One region of the Roseateles sp. GW835-FHT13E02 genome, then DNA from elsewhere that is predicted to be linked to it. Evidence: riboswitches for the same ligand, from Rfam matches in the RefSeq annotation. Region 1 holds a riboswitch; the other holds the start of a gene.

Region 1 (8,411 bases):
CGTGGACACCCGCAATACCCGCAGCGGCGTGACCCAGTACGGCACCGGCCTGCTGAACGGCCACAAGGTCTTCGGCGTGAACTGGCTGGACGTGGGCTACTTTGACACCCAGGCCAACAAGCTGAACACCTTCCAGCTCGTCATCACCGACCGCTCGGACATCAATGCCGGCGACTTCGACTTCGAGTTCAACTACGACAAGGTGCAGTGGGAAACCGGTGATGCCACCAGCAGCGGCGGCAGCAACGGCCAAGGCGGCAATTCGGTGCGCGTGGGCTGGTCTAACGGCAACAGCAACTCCTTCGAGCTGCCTGGCTCGGCCATCAACGGCGCGTTGCTGGACGGCGGCGCTCAGTCTCTGGTTGCCGGCTCCCTGAATTCCAACGTCGCCGGCCGCTACAGCTTCAGCGTGCGCAATGGCTCGGTGCAGCCGCCCTCGACCGTGCCGGAGCCGAGCTCCCTGCTGCTGGTCGGCCTGGCCCTGGCTGGCCTGGGTGCGGTTTCGCGCCGCCGTCGCGCTTGATGATCCTGCGAGCCCTGCTGGATCCATGAAAAAAGGCGACCCGAGGGTCGCCTTTTTCGTGCCAGCGCGCGCGATCGGCGTCAGCACTCGACGATGTTCACCGCCAGGCCGCCGCGTGCGGTTTCCTTGTACTTGGTCATCATGTCGGCGCCGGTGTCGCGCATGGTCTTGATGACCTTGTCCAGGCTCACGAAGTGCGTGCCGTCGCCGCGCAAGGCCATGCGCGCGGCATTGATGGCCTTGACCGAGGCGATGGCGTTGCGTTCGATGCAGGGGATTTGCACCAGGCCGCCCACCGGGTCGCAGGTCAGGCCCAGGTGGTGTTCCATGCCGATCTCGGCGGCGTTCTCGACCTGCTCGGGCGTGCCGCCCATGACCTGGCACAGGGCCGCGGCAGCCATGGAGCAGGCCACGCCCACCTCGCCCTGGCAACCGACCTCGGCGCCCGAAATCGAGGCGTTTTCCTTGTAGAGGATGCCGATGGCGGCGGCGGTCAGCAGGAAGTCGATCACGCCCTCGTCGTTGGCGTGGTGGACGAAGCGGCTGTAGTAGTGCAGCACCGCCGGCACGATGCCGGCCGCGCCATTGGTCGGCGCCGTGACCACGCGGCCACCAGCGGCGTTTTCTTCATTGACGGCCAGGGCGTAGAGGTTGACCCAGTCCATCACCTGCAGCGGGTCGCGCAGGGCTGCCTCAGGGTTGGCGGTCAGGTCGCGGTGCAGCTGGGCGGCGCGGCGCTTGACCTTGAAACCGCCGGGCAGGATGCCCTCGGTGCGGCAGCCGCGGCTGACGCAGTCCTGCATCACCTGCCAGATCTTCAGCAGGCCGGCGCGGGTCTCTTCATCGCTGCGCCAGTGGCGTTCGTTGCGGCGCATCACCTCGGCGATGCTGATGCCGTGCTGCTTCGTCAGCGCCAGCAGCTCGTCGCCGGTCTTGAAGGGGTAGGGCAGCACGGTGGCATCGGGGGCGATGACTTTTTGCTTGCTGCCGTCGGCCGCCACCTCGTCGCTGACGACAAAGCCGCCGCCGACCGAGTAGTAGGTGCGCTGCTGGATCTCCACGCCTTCGGCATCAAAGGCCGAGAAGCGCATGCCGTTGGCATGGAAGGGCAGGCTCTGGCGCTTGAACAGCACCAGGTCCTTGGCCTCGTTGAACTCGATCTCATGCTCACCGCCCAGACGGATGCGGCCGCCGCTGCGGATGGCGTCGAGGTAAGCCGGCACCTGCTCGACATCGACCGTATCCGGCTCATGGCCGGCCAGACCCAGCAGCACGGCCTTGTCGCTGCCGTGGCCCTTGCCGGTGGCGCCCAGCGAGCCATACATCTGCGAGATCACGCGTGCCGTGCGCTCGAGCTGGCCTTCGTGGCGTAGGCGTTGCACAAACATGCGTGCCGCACGCATGGGGCCCACGGTGTGCGAGCTGGACGGGCCGATGCCGATCTTGAAGAGGTCGAAGACTGAAACGGCCATGGGGCCTCCAAGCGTTGGTGTGAGATTCGAGCACGGCCCGATGAATCAGGCCGGCCTTGTGACAAAAAAGCCGGCTGGCGTCGATGGTGAGAGGTCCATCAGACAGCAAGCCGGCTCTGGCAGGGCGGTGCCGAGCGTCCTGGGACGCTCAGGCGTAGTCGCTCATCGGCGGGCAGGAGCAGCTCAGGTTGCGATCCCCGTAGACGTTGTCCACGCGGCCCACCGGCACCCAGTACTTCTGGCGGCGCAGCGAGGCCACCGGGTAGGCGGCTTCTTCGCGGCTGTAGCCGTGCGTCCACTCGGCGGCCAGCAGGCTTTCTGCCGTGTGCGGGGCGTTGACCAGCGGGTTGTCTTCTGCCGTCCAGCTGCCGTCGGCCACCTTGGCGATCTCGGCGCGGATGGCCAGCATGGCGTCGCAGAAGCGGTCCAGCTCGAACTTGGATTCGCTTTCGGTCGGCTCCACCATCAAGGTGCCGGCCACCGGGAAGGACAGGGTGGGCGCATGGAAGCCGTAGTCGATCAGGCGCTTGGCCACGTCTTCGGCGCCGACGCCGGTGGCGTCCTTCAACGGGCGGATGTCCAGGATGCACTCGTGGGCCACACCGCCGCCCTTGATGCCCTCGATATTGCCGCTGAAGTGGATGTCGTAGGCATCGGCCAGGCGGGCGGCCACATAGTTGGCCGAGAGGATGGCCACTTCGGTCGCAGCCTGCAGGCCCTCAGCGGCCATCATGCGGCAGTACATCCAGCTGATGGGCAGCACGGCGGCATTGCCCAGCGGTGCGGCGGACACGGCGCCGATGGCGGTCTTGCTGTCGTAGCCGGCCGAACGGTGGGTGGGCAGGAAGGGGACCAGATCGGCCACCACGCAGACCGGGCCGACGCCCGGGCCGCCACCGCCGTGCGGAATGCAGAAGGTCTTGTGCAGGTTCAGGTGGGAGACATCGCCGCCGAACTCGCCCGGTGCGGCCACACCGACCAGGGCGTTCATGTTCGCGCCGTCCACATAGACACGGCCACCGTGGCTGCGCACCAGGGCGCAGATTTCCTTGACCTGGGTGTCGAACACACCGTAGGTCGAGGGGTAGGTGATCATGATGGCGGCCAGGTTGGCGCTGTGCTGCTCGCACTTGGCCTTGAGGTCGGCCAGGTCGATATTGCCTTCCTTGTCGCACTTGGTCACCACGACCTGCATGCCCACCATCTGGGCCGAGGCCGGGTTGGTGCCGTGGGCCGATTCGGGGATCAGGCAGATCCTGCGATGGCCTTCATTGCGGGACTCATGCCAGGCCTTGATGGCCAGCAGGCCGGCGTACTCACCTTGCGAGCCGGCATTGGGCTGCAGGCTGATGCCGGCATAGCCGGTGGCTTGGCACAGCCAGGCGGTCAGCTGTTCGTTCAGCTGGGCATAACCCTGCAGCTGATCGTGCGGGGCAAACGGGTGCACGCCGGCGAACTCGGGCCAGGTGATGGGGATCATCTCGGCCGTGGCGTTCAGCTTCATGGTGCAGGAGCCCAGCGGGATCATGCTGCGGTCCAGCGCCAGGTCCTTGTCCGACAGGCCGCGCAGATAGCGCAGCATTTCGGTTTCGGAGTGGTAGCGGTTGAACACCGGGTGGCTCAGGTAGGCGCTGGTGCGCTGCAGCTCGGCCGGGATCAGGCTGGCGATGCCCTTGTCGAACGCGCTCAGGTCCGGCAGGGCCTTGCCATCAGCAAACACGGCCAGCACGGCGGCCAGGTCGGCGCGGGTGGTGGTCTCGTCGAGCGACAGGCTCAGGGCCTCGGCGCTGGCGCGGCGGAAGTTCATGCCGGCGGCCACGGCGCGGGCCTGGATGGCCGCGGTCTGTGCGCCGGTCTGCACATGCAGGGTGTCGAATGCGCTGGCGTTGCCGAGGGCAAAGCCCAGGCTCTTCAGGCCTTCGGCCAGCACGGCGGTGAAAGAGGCCACGCGCTGGGCGATGCGCTTCAGGCCTTGCGGGCCGTGGTACACGGCGTACATGCTGGCCACCACGGCCGGCAGCACTTGAGCGGTACAGATGTTGGAGGTGGCCTTCTCGCGGCGGATGTGCTGCTCGCGGGTCTGCAGGGCCAGGCGGTAGGCGGGTTTGCCATGCGCGTCGATGGACACACCGACCAGGCGGCCGGGCAGGCTGCGCTTGTACTCGTCCTTGCAGGCCATGTAAGCGGCGTGCGGGCCGCCATTGCCCATGGGCATGCCGAAGCGCTGGGTCGTGCCCACGGCGATGTCGGCGCCTTGCTCGGCGGGGGCCTTGATCAGGGTCAGGGCCAGCAGGTCGGCGGCAGCGATCAGCAGCGCACCTTGGGCATGGACCGCGTCGGCGGCGGCTTGCAGGCTGCGCACATCGCCGTTCACGCCGGGGTATTGCAGCAGGGCGGCGAAGCACTCGTTCTTGCCAGCCTCGGAAGCCGGGCCTACCACCACGTTGAAGCCCAGGGGCTCGGCACGGGTGCGCACCACTTCCAGGGTTTGCGGCAGCACGTCGTCGGCGACGAAGAAGGTCTGGCTCTTGCTCTTGCCCACGCGGGCGGCCAGGGTCATGGCTTCGGCGGCGGCGGTGGCTTCGTCCAGCATGGACGCGTTGGCAATCGCCATGCCGGTCAGGTCGGTCACCATGGTCTGGAAGTTGACCAGGGCCTCCATGCGGCCTTGCGAGATTTCAGCCTGGTAGGGCGTGTAGGCCGTGTACCAGGCGGGGTTCTCGAGGATGTTGCGCAGGATGACGCCCGGGGTCAGGGTGTCGTAGTAGCCCTGGCCGATATAGCTCTTGAGCACCTTGTTCTTGCCCGCCAGCGCCTTCAGCTCGGCCAGGGCCTGGGCTTCGGTCGCGGCAGCCGGCAGGTCCATGCCCACCGAGCGCTTGATGCTGGCGGGCACCACGGCTTCGATCAGGGCGCGGCGCGAGGCGGCACCGATCACCGACAACATGCCGGCTTCGTCAGCGGCATCGGGACCGATGTGGCGGGCTTGGAATTCGGTGGCGTTCTCAAGCACCGACAGGGGCTGCAGGGCGGACATCAACATGGCAAATCCTTGGAGCCTGGCGCCGCTTGTGGCAGCCTCAGGCTGTTTGTGTTCGGGAGAGCCTGCCACAGCAAGGCGCAAGGACTGCGCTCTGTGGCAGGGGGTGCCGCGGCCTCACTCATGGAGCCGCCGCGGCCGGTTTGATCAGCTGTTCTTGACCAGCTCGTCGTAGGCGGTGCTGTCCATCAGGCCGTCCAGCTCGGCCGGATTGCTCAACTTGACCTTGAAGAACCAGCCGGTCTTCAGCGGGTCGCTGTTGGCGAGCGACGGGTCGTCGCGCAGGGTTTCGTTGACTTCGGTGATCTCGCCGGCGACCGGCATGTAGACGTCGGCGGCGGCCTTGACCGACTCCACCACGCCCGCCACTTCCTTGGCTTCGAAGCTGCTGCCCACGGCCGGCAGGTCCACGAACACCACATCGCCCAGGGCGTCTTGTGCGTGCACGGTGATGCCCACGGTGACGATGCCGTCGGCTTCGATCTGGACCCACTCGTGGTCAGGCGTGTACTTGATGTTGCTCATGCGGTGCTCCGTTGCTTTCGGAAGGTGGAAAGGAGAAAGAAAATGAAATGTAGGGTGCCCGATCGGTGCCGGGCAAGCGCGACGTGAGCCGAGCCGGCTCTCGTCCGTTCAGCCGCGGTAGTAGCCGTTGGGCGTGAACGGGGTGCTGGCCACCGTCATCGGTGTGCGCTTGTCGCGGACGATGGCGAAGACCTCGGTGCCCAGGGCCGCAAATTCCTTGGCCAGGTAAGCCAGGGCCACCGGCTTGCCCACCGTGGGGCCCAGGGTGCCACTGGTGACCACGCCGATTTCCACGCCCTCGGCGTTGACCAGCTTGGCGCCTTCGCGCACCGGCATGCGTTCGCTGCTGACCAGGCCGACGCGCTTGCGTGTGGCGCCCTTGGCCAGCTGCTCGTCCACCACGGCCGCGCCGGGGTAACCGCCGGCGCGGGCGCCACCGGCGCGGCGCACCTTCTGGATGGCCCAGGTCAGCGAGGCTTCCACCGGGGTGGTGCCGGTGTCGATGTCATGGCCGTAGAGGCACAGGCCCGCTTCCAGGCGCAGCGAATCGCGCGCGCCCAGGCCGATGGGCTTGACCTCCGGCTGGGCCAGCAGCTTGCGGGCCAGCTCGACCGCCTTGTCTTGATGGACCGAGATTTCGAAGCCGTCTTCGCCGGTATAGCCCGAGCGGGTCAGGAAGGTCTCAATGCCGTCCAGATTGAAGAAGCCGCCGGTCATGAAGGTCAGCTTGGCGACTTCAGGGTTCAGGCGCGACAGGGCGGTCACGGCTTGCGGGCCTTGCAGGGCCAGCAGGGCTTGCTCGGGCAGGGGCAAGACCTGGCACTTGTCGCCGATCTTGGCCTGCATGTGGGCGATGTCCTGCACCTTGCAGCCGGCGTTCACCACGACGAAGAGGTCGTCCGGGCGGCGGGCGATCATCAGGTCGTCCAGGATGCCACCTTGTTCATTGGTGAACAAGGCATAGCGCTGCTTGAACAGGCCCAGGTCGATGACATCGACCGGCACGATGGTTTCCAGCGCGGCAGCAGCGCCGTCGCCGATCAGGCGGACCTGACCCATATGGGACACGTCGAACAGGCCGGCGGCCGCGCGGGTGTGCTTGTGCTCGGCCATCACGCCGGTCGGGTACTGCACGGGCATGTCGTAGCCGCCGAAGGGCACCATCTTGGCGCCGAGTTCGATGTGCAGGGCGTGCAGGGGGGTCTTGAGCAGGGGAGCGGAGGAGTCAGCAGCGGACATGGGAGCAGCTTTCGAGGGCAATCATCTGGCCCACGCCCCTGAGACCGGCTCAAGGAGTGGGGGGAATGCCCTCGCTGTCCGCTTTACCTGAGAGATTGGCCACCGGCGTATTGCCAACAGCTTGCCCCTTCGGTGGACGGGCTCGAAACCCGTCTCTCTCCAGTGAGGACGCCCGACGTTTTGTGAACGGGCGTTTTATCAGTCCTTTTGCCTGAGCGTTCGCAGCGTGGGATCACCAGTGCCACTGCGCCTTCGGCGGCTTCCGCGAGGAAGCTCTCTCCTGACGGCGGCGATTGTAGCCCTGGTTTTTGCGCAAAAAGTGGCTCCGTGGCGAGGCCTCTTCGCAAATCCACAAATGCGCCGGCTTCCTCACGTTCATCACGCCATGGCGGGCGCTGCTTCTGCCTATGCTGGCCGCAGCATGAATCACGCCTTGCAGGCAACACCGCGCCCATGAGCCACACCACGCCCGAAATTCATCTCTGCATCCAGCAGCCCGGGGCCTATGTGCACTCCCTGGGCTTGCTCGATCAGGCGCGCTACTTCCGCTACCAGTTCCGCCGCCTCGGGGCCGAGGTCAGCATGGCGAAGAACCGGCTGCGCCACGGTGCGATCAATTTCATCTTTGGCGCCCATCTCGGTTTTGAGCCGGCCTTGCTCGATCGCCATGTCTGCGTGTTTGTGAACCTGGAGCAGCTGGGCGAGGGCGGCGCCCAGGTCTCGCCCGAGTATTTGCAGCTGCTGGCGAACTGGCCGGTGGTGGACTACGACGCCGCCAACTGCAGCGCCTACCGCGCCCGGCCGGATCAGGTGCCGGTGTTCCCCCTGCTGCATGCACCGTACCTGAAGCCGGCGGAATCCATCCCGCTGGAGCAGCGGCCCATCGATCTGCTGTTCATCGGCAGCATGAACGAGCGCCGCCGCGCCTGGCTGGATTGCATCGAGGCCCTGGGCTTGAGCGTGGCCTTGTTCGATGGCCCGCTTTACGGCCCCGAGCGCGATGAGTTCATCCGCCAGGCCAAGGCCGTGCTCAATGTGCATTTCTACGAGAGCAGCCGCTTCGAGCAGACCCGGGCGGCGATCTGTCTGTCCCTGGGTACGCCCGTCATCTCCGAGCGCGTGCCGGGCACCGAGGTGCATCCGGCCTTCGAGGACTCGGTCCTGTGGCTGGAGGGCGGGCAGCTGGAGCAGTTCTTCAGCGAGGATTTCGGCACGCCGGCGTTCTTTGATTTCGCCCGCCTGGCGCTGGAGCGCTTTGAGCAGGCCGACCCGGCCGTGGCCTATGCCGAGATGCTCGCCTTTGCGGCCAACCATGCCGTCGAGCGCCTGCCGGCCCTGCCGCAAGAGCCCTGGCGGCCGCAGCGCCTGCATATGGGCGCTGGCGCGGATTACAAAGCCGGCTGGCTCAACATCAGCCGCGATGCCGAGCAAGAGCCCGATCTGCTGCTCGACCTGAGCCGCCCGCTGGACCTGCCGCTGCGCGATCTGTCGGCCGCCCATGGCCCGATCGAGCTGCACGGCGAAAGCCTGGAACTGCTCGATGTCAGCGGTCTGCAGCATGAGGCCGCGGGCCTGAAGGCGGTGCTGAACCAGGCTTTGCGCCTGCTGCAAA
Region 2 (8,411 bases), on a different contig from region 1:
GTGCCGACTTGCCGGGCGCGGTGGCCGCCAGCTTGCCGGCTGGTGGCGCTTCTTGCGGCGGCGTCAGCACCTCGCCGAGCAGGTCCAGCAGGCGCGTGCGGGCGCGCTGCGGGTGGCGGCGGTAGTAGGTCAGCACCAGGCCGACGATGAAGCGCTCGTCATCGTCCTGCGGCACGCTGGGCGTGGCCTCCCGCTCTTGGCTGGCCGGCTCGGGCTCGCCGGCGGCGTGGCTCTGATCCATCCAGCCCAGGGGCTTGTGGAAGAGCTGCTCGAACTGGCGCGCCAGGCGCTCGCCGATCTGGCGCGAGCGACTCTTGATCTGGCTCCAGTAACTGGGCTGGATCTGCAAACGCTCGGCAAAGCGCCGCTCCAGCCCACGCAAGGTGGCGGGATCGGGGTGCTTGACGGAGACGGCGACGAATTCTTCGAACAGGAGCATCGCGTTGTCCAAGCGGATCTGGGCGACGTCCCGGGGGGCGGATGACATCCCCCTATGATAAAGCCTCGTTCATCCGGCTTGCCGGGGCGGGGTTCAGCGTCTGCCTGCTCCGCGCGGAGTGTGTCGCGGCTATTTTGACTTTTTGATAAAGAGTCGATGCCTTCGGATCGGCCAGGCTTCAGTCTTCTTCCTGTGCCTGGTAGGCCGCGATCAGCTGGCTTTGCGTGTGGGGCGGCACCGCTTCGTAATGAGAGAGCCGCACGCTGTAGCGACCCTGGCCGCTGCTCAGTGCATTGAGCCGGCTCTGGTACTGGCTCAGCTCGGCCAGCGGCGCCAGGCCGCGCACGATGCTGCGGCCAGGCAAGGGGCTCTCGGTGCCATTGACCTGGCCGCGCCGGGCGGCCAGATCGCCGGTGATGTCGCCGATCGCGGCTTCCGGCGCCTGGACTTCCAGATGCACCACGGGCTCCAGTACCAGGGGCCGGGCTTCCTGGACCGCGGCGATCAGGGCGCGCCGGCCGGCGGTGACAAAGGCCACCTCCTTGCTGTCCACCGAATGGTGCTTGCCGTCGAACACCGTCACGCGCAGGTCCACCAGCGGGTAGCCGGCCACCACGCCGGTCGCCAGGGCTGAGCGCACGCCTTTCTCCACGGCCGGCATGAACTGCCCCGGGATGGTGCCGCCCTTGACCGCGTCGATGAACTCAAAGCCCGCGCCGCGCGCCAGCGGCTCCACGCGCAGATAGACCTCGCCGAACTGGCCGGCGCCGCCGCTCTGCTTCTTGTGGCGGTAATGGCCCTCGGCCGCAGCGGAGATGGTCTCGCGGTAGGCCACGCGTGGCGGCTGGGTGTGCAGCTCGAACTTGTAGCTCTCACGCAGGCGCTCCAGCAGCAGGCGCAGGTGCAGCTCGCCCAGGCCGTAGATCACGGTCTCTTGCGTCTGGCCAGCCTGCTCCAGCCGCAGGCAGGGGTCTTCCTCGACCAGGCGGCTCAGCTGCTCCCAGAGCTTTTGCTCGTCGCCATGGCGAACCGGGCGGATGGCCAGGCCATGCACGGGCACGGGGAAGTCCAGCGGGCGCAAATGGATGTGGGCATCCTCGGGCGCGTCGTGCAGCACGGCGTCGTAGTGCAGGTCGTCGATCTTGGCGATGGCGCAGAGCTCGCCCGGCAGGGCCTGCTCCACCTCGACATGCCGGCCGCCCTGCAGCAGGAAGAGGTGGCTGACCCGGAAGGGCTTGCGCGCCGAGCCGATGAAGAGCTGGCTGTGGCGGCGCAGCGTGCCCTGGTGCACGCGCATCACGCCCATCTTGCCGAGGTAGGGGTCGGAGATGATCTTGAACACATGGGCCAGCACATGGGCGCTGGGCTCGGGCAAGGCTTGCAGGGGCAGGGCCTCGGGGCCCTCGCCGCGCAGGAACAGGGGCGGGTTGCCCTCGGCCGGGTTGGGCAGCAGGCGCTCGATCACATCAAGCAGCTCGGCCACGCCGGCGCCGCTGCGCGCCGAGGTGAAGCAGATCGGGATCAGATGCCCCTCACGCAAGGCCTGCTCCAGCGGCGCGTGAAGCTCGCGCGGGTCGACATCGCCTTCGCTGAGATAACGGTCCACAAACGCGGCATCCACCTCCACCACCTGCTCGACCAGGGCCTGGTGCGCCTGGCCCACCGAGGAAAAATCGGCCTGGCCGATGATGTTGTAGAAACAGTCCAGCACGCGCCGCCCGCCTTCGGCCGGCAGGTTCAGCGGCAGGCATTCACGCCCGAACACCGTGCGGATCTGCGCCAGCAGGCCTGGCAGGTCGAGCTCGGCCAGATCGATCTTGTTGATCACGATCAGCCGGCACAGCCCGCGCTGGGCGGCGGGTTCCATCATCTTGCTGGCCATGGGCTCCAGCCCGCTTTGCGCGTTGAGCACCAGCACGGCCGTGTCCACGGCCTCCAGCGCCGGCAGGGACTGGCCGATGAAATCGGCCGCCCCGGGGGTGTCGATGGCGTGGATGCGCACGCCGCCATGCTCCAGGTGCACCACGCTGCTGTGCAGGGAATGCTGGAGGCGGCGCTCCAGCGGATCGAAATCGCTGACGGTGTTACCGCGCTCCACCGTGCCGGCCTGGGTGATGGCGCCGGCCTGCAGCAGCAAGGCCTCCAGCAAGCTGGTCTTGCCGGCCGCCGCGGGGCCGACCAGGGCCAGGCTGCGCAAGGCCGCGACCGCTGGCGAAAGGAGCGACTGGGGCGCGCCGGTGGAGGATGGGGCGCGGCTGGCGTCGCCGTTCGGGCTCGGGCTCATGGCAGTCTCCTTGGCTCTCCGGCGCCCCGGCTTTCGTGGGGCGCGGTGATGGATGCATGCACGGTGCCGGGCTCTGACGCAAGGGACGGGTCCGCTCGGCTCTGGCCTCAGGGTAGAGGAAGGCCGGCCGGCTTACAAGGCCCGCGCCGGCGGGTCTGGGCCGATTCACTCAAGTGGCCGCCTGCGCCCGGCCGGCCCAGGCGCCGAGCTCGGGCCCGCAGAAGGCGTAATCCAGCTCGGGCCGGCGGCCGCAGATCAGGTCCGCCAGGGCCGCGGCCGAGCCGCAGCTGTGCGTCCAGCCCAGGGTGCCGTGCCCGGTATTGAGGAAGAGGCGGCCAACGCGGCTGGCGCCGATGTAAGGCAGGTTGGAGGGCGTGGCCGGGCGCAGGCCGGTCCAGTACTGGGCGCCGCTGGGCTGGCCCTCAGGCGCCACCATCTGCGGGAACAGCTCGCGCGTGCGCCGCAGCAAGGCCTCGCAGCGGCGCAGATTGAGCGTGCTGTCATAGCCATTGAGCTCGGCCGTGCCGGCCACGCGCAGGCGATCACCCAGGCGCGAGAACACCAGCTTGTACTCGTCGTCGGTCAGCGAGACCTGGTAGCTGTGCGCGGGCGAGATCACCGGCAGCGTCATCGAGTAGCCCTTGGCCGGGTAGATGTTGAGCGACACGCCCAGCTCGCGCGCCAGGCCGCGGCTGAAGGAGCCCAGGCACAGCACAAAGCGGTCGGCGGCCAGCCGCTCGATTTCACCGTTCGCATCGGCCACGATCACCCGCGCCAGATCCTGGCCCTCGCGCTCGCAGCCCAGCACCCGGGTTTGGTAGCGGAACTCCACCCCGGCCTGCGCGGCCAGGGCGGCCAGCGCCTGGGTGAAGCGATGGGCGTCACCCGATTCGTCGCTGGGCGTCATGCTGCCGCCGACGATCTGCGCGCGGCATTGCGCCAGCGCCGGCTCGATGGCCACGCATTCCTCGGGCGTTTTCATGTCCAGCTCGCAGCCCTGCTCGCGCATGATGCGAGCCGGCTCCTGCGCCGCGGCGTATTCCTGCTCACTGGTGTAGAAGTGCAGGATGCCTTGCTGGCGCTGGTCGTAGGCGATGCCGGTGGCGGCGCGCAGGCGCTGCAGCTGCTCGCGGCTGTAGAGGCCGAGGTTGACGATGTTGCGGATGTTGTGGGCGGTGCGGCCCGGCGTGCATTCGCGCAGGAACTGCAGGCCCCAGCGCCACTGGGCCGGGTCGGCGCGCAGGCGGAAGAGCAGGGGTGCGTCCTCCTTCATCAACCATTTCAAGACCTTGAGCGGCGCGCCCGGGTTGGCCCAGGGCTCGGCATGCGAGACGGAAATCTGGCCGCCGTTGGCATAGCTGGTTTCCAGGCCGGCCGCGGGTTGGCGGTCGATCACGGTGACTTCAAAACCCGATTGGCGCAGATACCAGGCGGTGGTGACGCCGGTGACTCCGGCGCCCAGGACGATTGCGTGCATGTGTGCACTCCTGAAACAAGACAAACAGACCGTTGCGTGAGACGCGCAGGCGTACGCCCAGGCCCAGCTCGGGCTGTGTTTCGTTCCAGGCAGGTGAGGCACCCCAGGGTGGGGCGCGAGCCGGGCAGAGCACAGATCGGGCAGTGGCAGCAAGAGCGTGCGCTTGACGCGCGCCGCTCCCGCTGTCCCTGTTACCTGAGAGATTCAGCCGCGCCCCGGGGGCATGGCCTTGCTCCTTCGGTGGCGGCTTGCGCATCGTCTGCGCGGGCCGCTCTCTCCAGCATTCGGCTTGTTGACGGATCCAGTACGGGGCCTGAGCGAGTATGGGAGCTTGCGCCTTCGGCGGCAGGGTCCAAAGCGGGCCTGCACTCTCCTGAATCCGGTGTGCAGTGTAGACGGGCTTGCCTGTGTGCGAAGTCAGGGCAAATGCGGGGCAGCCCTGGGATCAGCGAGAGTCGGCCAGGAGTCCGGTCGGACGGACACAGTTTCGGCCCTCGCCCTTGGCTTGGTAGAGGCGCTCATCGGCCAGGGCGCACAAGGCTTCGGGCGTGTGGGCTTCGGCGTTGCCGGCCAGGCCCATGCTGACGGTGATGCCATGCAGATCGGGGTGCAGGCTGCGCCAGTCAAAGCGCTCGATCTGCTGGCGCAGCTTGTCGCACAGCTGGCTGGCCAGGGGCAGGGGGGCCTCCACCAGGATCAGGGTGAACTCCTCGCCGCCATAACGCGCCACCACATCGGCGCGCCGGCAGTGGTCACGCAGCAGGCGAGCAAGCTGGCGCAGCACGGCATCGCCCACCGCATGGCCGAAGCGATCGTTGACGGCCTTGAAGTGATCGAGGTCCAGCATGGCCAGGCTGAGCGGGTGGCGAAAGCGCGCCGCGCGCTCGCACTCCTGTTCAAGCAGCAGGTCCAGCCAGCGGCGATTGGCCAGGCCGGTCAGGGCGTCCTCATGGCTGAGCTGGCGCAGCAAGTCGGCTTGCGCCGCGAGCTGCGTCAGCAAGGCCTGCTTTTCCTGATCCGTCTGTCGGGCTGCCTGCAATTCCTGGCTCAGGGCCTGGACCTGCTGGCGCACGAACAGGCCGCGCAGGCGCTGCTGCGAGTGCTCGCCCAGCAGGCGTTGTTCGCAGGCATGGTGGGCCTTGTAGTGCTGCAGGGCCAGGGCGTGATCGGCTCGCCGCTCGGCCAGCTCGGACAGGGCCCGATGAGCCTGGCTTGCCAGGGCGGTGAGCCGGCCTTTCGTGGCATGAGCCAGTGCGCGTTCCAGGGCGCCCTGGGCTTGCGGCAGATCGTTCCGGGCTTGCCACACGTCGGCCAGGCCCAACTCGATGCTGCACAGCGATGGGCTGTCGCCCACGCTCAGGGCCAGCGGCCGGGCTTCTTCGAAGGCGGCCAGGGCCGCGTCCACTGCCCCTCGCGCCAGGCAGGACTGGCCCAGGCCCAGCAGTGCCTGGCCGAGATCGTTGACATTGCCGGTGCGCCGCGACAGGTTCAGCGCTTCGTCCAGAAGAAGGCAAGCCTCTGCATGCTGGCCGAGTTTGCTCAGCAGTGTGCCCAGGTCCAGCGCGCTGGTCGCCTGGCGCGCCAGGTCCTGGGTCTGGCGCGCGCAGCGCAGGCTGCGCTGCAGATGCTCCGCGGCCAAGTCCATCTCACCAATGCCTTGCAGCACCTGGCCCAGCTGACCCAGGGCATAGGCCTGGTCGACGATGGATCCGTTGTGCTCGGCCAGTGCGAGGCTGAGCTGAAGCAACTCGAGGGCCTCCGGGAATTGGCCCTGCGTGAGGCGGGTCACCGCCATATTGTTCAGGGCGCGAGATTCGGCATGACTGGCCTGGTGGAGGCGGGCGAGTTCCAGGGCTCGCTGGTCCAAATGCAGGGCCTTTTCGTAGTCGCCTTGGCGGGCCTGTATCAGGGCCTGCAAGTTCAAGGCATCCAGATGGCCATCGATCTCGCCCAGCGCCTCCAGCAGGCTGTGGGCCCGATCCAGCCGGGCTTGCAGCGGCGCCACCGGCTGGCCCAGGATGAACTCGCACAGGCTCCAGCGCAGCAAGGCATAGGCCAGGCCGCGCGGATGGTCGACGGCCAGGGCCTGCTCATGGGCCTGCTGCGCCAGACACAAGGCCCGCGGCGTGTCCGACATGCGCAGCGCGTAGGCTTCGGCATTCAGCGCGTCCACCTGCTCCGGCGTGAGCCGGGGGCGGCAGGGAGGCTGTGCTCGGGCTTTCATCGGCCGGCGTTCAAGGTCTCGGGCTTGCCGCCTGGCACTGCGCTCACTTGAGCGGAATCGGCGTGGCGCGATCCACCGGCACGGCGGTCACGCTGTTCTGCGGCGAGCCGTCGACCAGGCGGTCCGAATAGGTCAGGTAGACCAGGGTGTTGCGCCGGCTGTCGACCATGCGCACGATGCGCAGTTTCTTGAACACCAGGGACATGCGCTCGTTGAACACCTCTTCCTGCCGTGCCAGGGGCTTGGCGAAACCGATCGGCCCGGTCTGACGGCAGGCGATGGAGGCCTCGGCCTTGTCTTCGGCCAAGCCCAGGCCGCCCTTGATGCCGCCGGTCTTGGCGCGCGAGACGTAGCAGGTCACGCCCGAGACCTTGGGGTCTTCGTAGGCCTCCACCACCACCTTGTGATCGGGGCCGATCAGCTTGAACGCAGTGTCGACCTCGCCCACGGCCTCGCCGCTCGCCCGGGCCGGCAGGCCCAAGAAAAGAGCTGCGATTCCCAGCCCCATCAGGCCGGCACGGCGCCAGAACGAGGAGATCTTCGAGGCGAGCAGGGTGTGCGTCTTGGGCATGGTGGCGGCGTGTGCGGTGGCGTCGAGTGGTGGGGCGTTAGTGCTCGCCAGGGCTCGGGCGTTCGCGTGAGCCCAGGACTTGGCAAAAGCGCAGCAGATAGCCATCCGGGTCTTGTACCAGAAACTCCAATTGCCCTTCTTCTTCCCGCTCGGACACCGGGTACCAGCTTTCTTCCAGCGCGCGGAAGAGGGGGCAGCCGAACTGGCGCAGCTGCGCCTGGAGCTGCTCGACATCCTCGACCTCGATCTGCAGATTCATGCCGCGGCCACGCGGCGTTTCGGTCGGCGCGGTCAGCCAGCTGTGCGCGTGGTCTTGCTCCAGCATCAGCTGTGCGCGGCCGAGTTCCAGATAGGCAAACGGAGGATCATCGCGGCGAAAGCGGACCTCAAATCCGCAGGCCCGGTAGAAGTGCAGCGATGCAGCCAGATCGCTGACGGCGAGCTCGGGCACCATGGGGTTCCAAAAGGGTTCGGTGGGCGCGCAGCGGTTCACGGTGGATGGGGGGCGTGGCGAAGCGCCGATTGTGTGCGGCATCCGTGGCTTGGCTGGGCGAGTTGCGCGCCGCCGGCGAGGGGCGCTTCCAGGGCCTGCCGGCTGTCCGCCGGTGCCTGCACGCGATCGTGCAAGCCGTAGTCGCGCAGCACGGCGGCCACGCGCAAGCGATAGTCGGCAAACACTGTCGCGCGACCCTGGGCCTGGCCCTCGCGGTGGGCGGCTTGCGAACGCCAGGCCTGGACGGCGGCTTCGTCACGGAAGCAGGACAGCGAGAGCAGCGTGTCGGGATCGCTCAGGCTTTGGAAACGCTCGATGCTGATGAAGCCGTCGATCTGCGCCAACTCCGCCCGCAAGGCCGCCGCCAACGCCAGGTAGTGCTCGCGCTGGCCGGCTGCGAGCTTCACTTCAAACACCACGAGGATCATGGGCGCGACTCCTGGGCTGTGGTCGAGGGTGCTGGCGCTCGCTCGGTGGGCAGCTCGGCGTCAGCAAGCACGAGGCTCTCGGCTCGGTCGGCCCTGTCGGCAAGGCGCGGCACGCGGGCATGGGCCAGTGCATGGTGGCCCTGCCAGGACGGGGGCGCGATGCCCTGCGCCAAGGCCTGGCGGGCGACGCCCAGGGCCGCCTGCGCCATGAGCAAGGCCAGTTCCTGGCCCGGGCATTGATGGCGGCCGTGCCCGAAGCTCAGACCGGCGCCCGGCTCCGCGGGCTCGCAAGCCAGGCGCAGAAGCAGGGCCGTGCCCCGCGGTATGTAGCTGTCACCCAAGCGGCAGTCGTGCAAGGCCCAGCGCCGCGTGTGCTGGATGACGCCCGGGCTCTGCGCCAGCCGCAGCAGCTCTGCCTCATGCCCCGCGCCGGCCAGCAGGGCCTGGCCCAGCAACCCGGCGCCGGCCTCATGGCTTTGCCACAGCAGACCGAGG

What was found. Region 1 has a riboswitch for glycine ahead of gcvT (glycine cleavage system aminomethyltransferase GcvT). Riboswitches for the same ligand answer to the same signal wherever they lie in the genome.
Region 2: another riboswitch for glycine. It lies ahead of AC1Q6P_RS23230 (D-amino acid dehydrogenase); the one in region 1 lies ahead of gcvT (glycine cleavage system aminomethyltransferase GcvT).

What each region holds. Positions count from the first base shown of each region.
Region 1 is NZ_JBXAGJ010000011.1:48,157-56,567, reverse strand. Features, by position in the region: gene AC1Q6P_RS12380 (nidogen-like domain-containing protein) at 1-523, shown strand, start outside; gene AC1Q6P_RS12375 (L-serine ammonia-lyase) at 604-1,995, opposite strand; gene gcvP (aminomethyl-transferring glycine dehydrogenase) at 2,144-5,038, opposite strand; gene gcvH (glycine cleavage system protein GcvH) at 5,183-5,560, opposite strand; gene gcvT (glycine cleavage system aminomethyltransferase GcvT) at 5,669-6,799, opposite strand; glycine riboswitch at 6,864-6,972, opposite strand; glycine riboswitch at 6,989-7,092, opposite strand; gene AC1Q6P_RS12355 (hypothetical protein) at 7,253-8,411, shown strand, end outside.
Region 2 is NZ_JBXAGJ010000036.1:14,817-23,227, reverse strand. Features, by position in the region: gene AC1Q6P_RS23240 (hypothetical protein) at 1-487, opposite strand, end outside; gene fusA (elongation factor G) at 618-2,723, opposite strand; gene AC1Q6P_RS23230 (D-amino acid dehydrogenase) at 2,893-4,200, opposite strand; glycine riboswitch at 4,373-4,491, opposite strand; glycine riboswitch at 4,493-4,586, opposite strand; gene AC1Q6P_RS23225 (GGDEF domain-containing protein) at 4,646-6,373, opposite strand; gene AC1Q6P_RS23220 (CreA family protein) at 6,468-6,932, opposite strand; gene AC1Q6P_RS23215 (bleomycin resistance protein) at 7,033-7,488, opposite strand; gene AC1Q6P_RS23210 (antibiotic biosynthesis monooxygenase family protein) at 7,485-7,916, opposite strand; gene AC1Q6P_RS23205 (cytochrome P450 family protein) at 7,913-8,411, opposite strand, start outside.